3 regions of the Streptomyces sp. NPDC086777 genome follow, and region 3 is predicted to be linked to each of the others. Evidence: predicted binding sites of a transcription regulator. Region 3 holds the regulator's gene; each other region holds the start of a gene.
What was found. The regulator HrcA, encoded in region 3, represses chaperone genes, less so after heat shock. The targets are predictions, from matches to a motif close to TTNGCACTCNGNNNNNCNGAGTGCNAA.
Positions count from the first base shown of each region.

Region 1: the regulator HrcA is predicted to act here: its motif matches at 1,209-1,235, upstream of groL (chaperonin GroEL).
Region 2: the regulator HrcA is predicted to act here: its motif matches at 869-895, upstream of groES (co-chaperone GroES).

Region 1 covers NZ_JBFBJI010000007.1:144,640-146,905, reverse strand. The annotation lists gene groL (chaperonin GroEL) at 1-1,046, opposite strand, end outside; gene AB0472_RS12815 (cold-shock protein) at 1,442-1,648, opposite strand; gene AB0472_RS12810 (ubiquitin-like small modifier protein 1) at 2,117-2,266, opposite strand, start outside.
Region 2 covers NZ_JBFBJI010000029.1:80,648-82,913, reverse strand. The annotation lists gene AB0472_RS33055 (polysaccharide deacetylase family protein) at 1-690, shown strand, start outside; gene groES (co-chaperone GroES) at 1,042-1,350, shown strand; gene groL (chaperonin GroEL) at 1,477-2,266, shown strand, end outside.
Region 3 covers NZ_JBFBJI010000001.1:450,241-452,506, reverse strand. The annotation lists gene AB0472_RS02050 (MBL fold metallo-hydrolase) at 1-522, opposite strand, end outside; gene hrcA (heat-inducible transcriptional repressor HrcA) at 695-1,711, shown strand; gene dnaJ (molecular chaperone DnaJ) at 1,712-2,266, shown strand, end outside.

The sequences.
Region 1 (2,266 bases), on a different contig from region 3:
GCGCGGATCTGGTTGACCCGGCCCTGGACCTGCTCGGTGGAGCCGGCACCGTCGACGATGGTGGTCTCGTCCTTGGTGATGACCACCTTGCGGGCGCGGCCCAGCAGGTCGAGGGTCGTGTTCTCCAGCTTGAGACCGACCTCCTCGGAGATGACCTCGCCACCGGTGAGGATGGCGATGTCGTTCAGCATCGCCTTGCGGCGGTCGCCGAAGCCCGGGGCCTTGACGGCGACGGACTTGAAGGTGCCGCGGATCTTGTTGACGACCAGGGTCGACAGGGCCTCGCCCTCGACGTCCTCGGCGATGATCAGCAGCGGCTTGCCCGACTGCATGACCTTCTCCAGGAGCGGGAGCAGGTCCTTGACGGAGCCGATCTTCGAGTTGGCGATCAGGATGTACGGGTCGTCGAGGGACGCCTCCATACGCTCCATGTCGGTGGCGAAGTACGCCGAGATGTAGCCCTTGTCGAAGCGCATACCCTCGGTGAGCTCCAGCTCCAGACCGAAAGTCTGGGACTCCTCGACGGTGATGACGCCTTCCTTGCCGACCTTGTCCATGGCCTCGGCGATGAGCTCGCCGATCTGGGTGTCGGCGGCGGAGATGGAGGCCGTGGAGGCGATCTGCTCCTTGGTCTCGACGTCCTTCGCCTGCTCGAGCAGGGCACCGGAGACGGCCTCGACGGCCTTCTCGATACCGCGCTTCAGGGCCATCGGGTTGGCACCGGCGGCCACGTTGCGCAGGCCCTCGCGGACCAGGGCCTGGGCGAGCACGGTCGCGGTGGTCGTACCGTCACCGGCGACGTCGTCCGTCTTCTTGGCGACTTCCTTGACCAGCTCGGCGCCGATCTTCTCGTACGGGTCCTCCAGCTCGATCTCCTTGGCGATGGACACACCATCGTTGGTGATCGTGGGGGCGCCCCACTTCTTCTCAAGGACGACGTTGCGGCCCTTGGGGCCGAGGGTGACCTTGACGGCGTCGGCGAGCTGGTTCATACCGCGCTCAAGGCCGCGCCGCGCCTCCTCGTCGAACGCGATGATCTTGGCCATGTGAAGTGGTCCCTCCAGGACTGGGGGTGAGTCTTCGGACCGCGCCCGCGCCCGCGACGGACGGCTCGCCGACCCGTGGGTTCCTTGCCCCACCCGGTCTGCGGGCCTCACCGACCCGGTCCTTCTTTGTCACTCTCACCTTCAGAGTGCTAACGCCAATGATTAGCACTCGCCCATCGAGAGTGCAAGGCGCGCTCGCGAAGCGAGTGCTCGTTGAGGGGTGGCGGTCGGGTGGCGGGCGGGAGCAAGCGCCTCCCGGGGATCGGCCCCGGAGGCCGGCCCTCCCCGGGCATGCCGAAGGGCTCGCGCCCGGGCATGCCGAAGGGCTCGTGCCCCGGGAGGCACGAGCCCTTCGAAGAAGTACAGAAGAACGTCGCTGTCAGTCGGCGCGTGCTTCAGCTGGTCGCCAGCCGGACCATGTCCGCCTGCGGCCCCTTCTGGCCCTGCGAGATCTCGAAATCGACCCGCTGACCTTCCTCCAGGGTGCGGTAGCCGTCCATCTGAATCGCGCTGTAGTGGACGAATACATCCGCACCACCGTCGACCGCGATGAAGCCGTACCCCTTCTCCGCGTTGAACCACTTGACGGTGCCCTGAGCCATGCCTAACTCCCCTATTACTGGCCCTTGCACAGATCCACACTTCGCGGATCCGGGTCAGACCTCACCCCCCATTGGTTGGGGGCGTGCGCCGGAACGCGTCGACCGCGGCTGAATGTATCTGTCCAACTGCCGTCTGCAACAGGTCAATCGGACGAGAATTCTGGACGGAAGGGGTCCGGAATGTAGCAAGAATTCGGCCGAATTCAGGGCAAGTCGGGCCCCATAAAGGCCACAAAAGCCGCATATAACCCGCGCACTTTGGCTACTTCTTGTCGGGCTCGCGGTATCGAATACGGGGCCCCCGACCTGGAGATCGGGACCGTGTTCCCCAACTGTACCGCGCTCAACCACACAGAATTGCCCCCTCCGCTTCTCTCACGGAGGGGGCAATCGGATGAACAGTCGGTGACCGGCGTTACCGAAGGTAATGTTCGGTCATTCGATCAGCCTGTCAAGCGGGGCCGCAGGTCAGCCGCCGGCGACGGCCGGGATGATGGAGACGCCTGCGCCGTCCGGGGTGGCGGTCTCCAGGCCCTGCTCGAAGCGGACGTCGTCGTCGTTGACGTACACGTTGACGAACCGGCGCAGCTTGCCCTGGTCGTCCAGAACCCGCGCGGA
Region 2 (2,266 bases), on a different contig from region 3:
CACCCGCACGGCCCGTCCGGCGAGCCCCCGTACCGCCGGTGGGGCCTGACCGAGCCCCTCGCCCCGGCGCCCCGCCCGCCGCTGCACCCGCTGACCCTCCGCACCGAACTCCCCCCGGTCGTCGACCACGTCCCCACCGCCGACCGGGTGGTCTTCCTGACCTACGACGACGGCGCCGAGAAGGACTCCCGCTTCGTCGACATGGTCCGTGAACTGCGGCTGCCGGTGAGCATGTTCCTCACGGACAGCGTGGTCGGCCCCGGCTACGGCCACTTCGCCCGCCTCCAGTCGGTCGGCGCGAGCGTCGAGAACCACACCCTCGACCACCCGGCCATGCCCGGCCTGCCGTACGCCGGCCAGCGCGCCGAGATCTGCGGCCAGCAGGAGAAGCTGAAGTCCCGCTTCGGCATCCGCCCCCGCCTCTTCCGCCCGCCCTACGGCACCTACGACGCCACCACCCTGCGCGCCGCGGACGACTGCGGGGTCGCCGCGGTGGTGCTGTGGCGGGCGGCGACGACCCCCGACGGCATCACCTACCGCACCGGCGACAGACAGCTCCGCCCCGGCGACATCATCCTGGTGGGCCCCGACGAGGCCCTGGGCCCCACCCTCAGGGACCGTACCGTCCGCCTCCTGCGCCGAGTCCAGGCAGCCGACCTGACGGTGGGCCGCCTGGAGGACTACCTGTAGCACCACAGCTCCCCCCCGGCCTGGCCTTCGCCGGCGGTGCTCAGCCCCGATCCGGCCCGTCCGGCGTTCGAGGACGAGGCCGAAGGCCGAAGGCCGAACGGAGGGTCTGGGGGCGCAGCCCCCAGGGACGGCCACGACAACCCCCGGCCACCGATTTTCGGCGCCGCGCCGCAGGCAATTGGCACTCCGCTTGACCGAGTGCTAATCGCGGTCATAGTCTCGGCTCTGGCACTCGGCAGATGAGAGTGCCAACAACGCGACGGGCAGGTCCGGCACCCGCGACGACGGATCGACCTGGTCGCCACCTCAGACAGTTAACCCCGTGAGATCTCCGAAGGGGGAGGTCGGATCGTGACGACCGCCAGCTCCAAGGTTGCCATCAAGCCGCTTGAGGACCGCATCGTGGTCCAGCCGCTCGACGCCGAGCAGACCACGGCCTCCGGCCTGGTCATCCCGGACACCGCGAAGGAGAAGCCCCAGGAGGGCGCCGTCCTCGCCGTGGGCCCGGGCCGTTTCGAGAACGGCGAGCGCCTGCCGCTCGACGTCAAGGTCGGCGACGTCGTGCTCTACAGCAAGTACGGCGGCACCGAGGTGAAGTACAACGGCGACGAGTACCTCGTCCTCTCGGCTCGCGACGTGCTCGCGATCATCGAGAAGTAAGCCTGCGACTCACACCTCAAGCACTCCGCTTGAAGCTGCGCCCCTGGCCCCCGCGATCCTCCGAGAAGCCGGGCGCCGGGGGCGCAGTCTTGTTCACCCCAGATTTCCGAGAGGGCATCCGCTGCCATGGCGAAGATCCTGAAGTTCGACGAGGACGCCCGTCGCGCCCTTGAGCGCGGCGTCAACAAGCTTGCCGACACGGTCAAGGTGACGATCGGCCCCAAGGGCCGCAACGTCGTCATCGACAAGAAGTTCGGCGCCCCCACCATCACCAACGACGGTGTCACGATCGCCCGCGAGGTCGAGATCGAGGACCCGTACGAGAACCTCGGCGCGCAGCTGGTGAAGGAGGTGGCGACCAAGACCAACGACATCGCGGGTGACGGTACGACCACCGCCACCGTGCTGGCCCAGGCGCTCGTCCGCGAGGGCCTGAAGAACGTCGCCGCCGGTGCCTCTCCGGCCGCCCTGAAGAAGGGCATCGACGCCGCGGTCGCCGCCGTCTCCGAGGACCTGCTCGCGTCGGCCCGCCCGATCGACGAGAAGTCCGACATCGCCGCCGTCGCCGCGCTGTCCGCGCAGGACCAGCAGGTCGGCGAGCTCATCGCCGAGGCGATGGACAAGGTCGGCAAGGACGGTGTCATCACCGTCGAGGAGTCCAACACCTTCGGTCTGGAGCTGGACTTCACCGAGGGCATGGCCTTCGACAAGGGCTACCTGTCGCCGTACTTCGTGACGGACCAGGAGCGCATGGAAGCCGTCCTGGAGGACCCCTACATCCTCATCAACCAGGGCAAGGTCTCCTCCATCGCGGACCTGCTGCCGCTGCTCGAGAAGATCATCCAGTCGAACGCCTCGAAGCCGCTGCTGATCATCGCCGAGGACGTCGACGGCGAGGCCCTGTCGACCCTGGTCG
Region 3 (2,266 bases):
GAACACCACCTCCGGGTCGCCGGGGACCAGGACGGCGAGGTCGTGGGCGGTGTGCCCGGGGCCCACGTTCGCCAGCAGGGCCTGGCGGCCGTCGCCCAGGTCGAGGGTCCACTCGCCGCAGACCAGCCGGCGCGGCAGGGGAAGGGCGTCGGCCGCCTCCTCGGCCTCCGCGGCCGGCAGGCCGTTGCGGATCGCGTCCAGGCGGAGCTCCTCGCGGCCGTGTCCGAGGACGGTCTCGGTGCCCGCCGCCGCGTACAGGGCCGCGCCCGCGAAGGCGGCCGCGCCGAGGACGTGGTCGAAGTGCGGATGGGTGAGCGCGAGATGGGTCACACGGCGGTCGGCCAGCGCCTGCGCCTCCGTACGCAACCGTGCGCCCTCCGCCAGGCTCGACCCGGCGTCCACCATCAGGGCCGTGCCCGCGCCCAGGACCAGACCCGCCGTGCAGTCCCAGCCCGGCAGCCGGCATCGGCCGACGCCTTCGGCCACCCGCTCCCAGCCCAGCTCTTCCCAAGTCACCGTCATGCCGCGACGCTAGCCGTAGAACGCCATGGGTCCTGACCGGCCTTGCCCAGTCGGTGCCCCACGGCCGTACACTGGGCCGGGGATGCTGGCACTCGCGTTCGCAGAGTGCCAGACGAAAGGCCCGAAGGGACCGAAAGGCCGCGGGGACGACTTTCTGGAGGTGTGGCGCCGGATGCTGAGTGAACGCAGGCTTCAGGTGCTGCGCGCCATCGTCCAGGACTATGTCGGCACCGAGGAACCGGTCGGGTCGAAGGCACTGACCGAACGGCACAACCTCGGGGTCTCCCCGGCGACCGTGCGCAACGACATGGCCGCCCTGGAGGACGAGGGGTTCATCGCCCAGCCGCACACCAGCGCGGGGCGGATCCCCACCGACAAGGGGTACCGGCTGTTCGTCGACAAGCTGGCCGGCGTCAAGCCGATGAGCGCGCCCGAGCGGCGGGCCATCCAGAACTTCCTCGACGGCGCCGTCGACCTCGACGACGTGGTGGCGCGGACCGTGCGGCTGCTGGCCCAGCTGACCCGGCAGGTGGCGGTCGTGCAGTACCCGTCGCTGACCCGGTCGACCGTGCGGCACGTGGAGCTGCTCGCCCTCGCGCCGGCCCGGCTGATGCTGGTGCTGATCACCGACACCGGACGGGTCGAGCAGCGGATGGTCGACTGCCCGGCGCCCTTCGGGGAAACGTCTCTGGCGGACCTGCGGGCGCGGCTGAACAGCCGGGTCGCGGGACGCCGGTTCTCGGACGTGCCCCGGCTGGTGGAGGACCTGCCGGAAGCCTTCGAGGCCGAGGACCGCGGCACGGTCTCGGCGGTGCTCTCCACCCTGCTGGAGACGCTCGTCGAGGAGAACGAGGAGCGGCTGATGATCGGCGGCACCGCCAATCTCACCCGCTTCGGACATGACTTTCCCCTCATGATCCGGCCCGTCCTGGAGGCGCTTGAGGAGCATGTCGTGCTCCTCAAGCTCATGGGCGAGGCGGGGGATTCGGGCATGACCGTACGCATCGGTCACGAGAACGCCTACGAGGGACTCAACTCCACGTCCGTGGTGTCGGTCGGTTACGGTTCGGGCGGCGAGGCACTCGCCAAACTCGGCGTGGTCGGACCGACCCGCATGGATTACCCGGGAACGATGGGAGCGGTACGAGCGGTGGCACGGTACGTCGGACAGATCCTGGCGGAGTCGTAAGTGGCCACGGACTACTACGCCGTTCTCGGCGTGCGCCGCGACGCGTCGCAGGAAGAGATCAAGAAGGCCTTCCGTCGGCTCGCGCGCGAGCTGCACCCGGACGTCAACCCGGACCCGAAGACCCAGGAGCGGTTCAAGGAGATCAACGCCGCCTACGAGGTGCTCTCCGACCCGCAGAAGAAGCAGGTCTACGACCTCGGCGGGGATCCGCTCTCGCAGAGCGGCGGCGCGGGCGCGGGCGGCTTCGGAGCCGGTGGGTTCGGGAACTTCTCGGACATCATGGACGCGTTCTTCGGTACGGCGTCCCAGCGCGGGCCGCGCTCGCGTACCCGGCGCGGCCAGGACGCGATGATCCGGATCGAGGTCGAGCTCGACGAGGCGGCCTTCGGTACGACCAAGGACATCCAGGTCGACACGGCGATCGTCTGCAACACCTGCAACGGTGAGGGCGCGGCGCCGGGCACCTCCGCCCAGACGTGTGACATGTGCCGGGGCCGCGGTGAGGTCTCGCAGGTGACGCGGTCCTTCCTCGGCCAGGTCATGACCTCGCGGCCG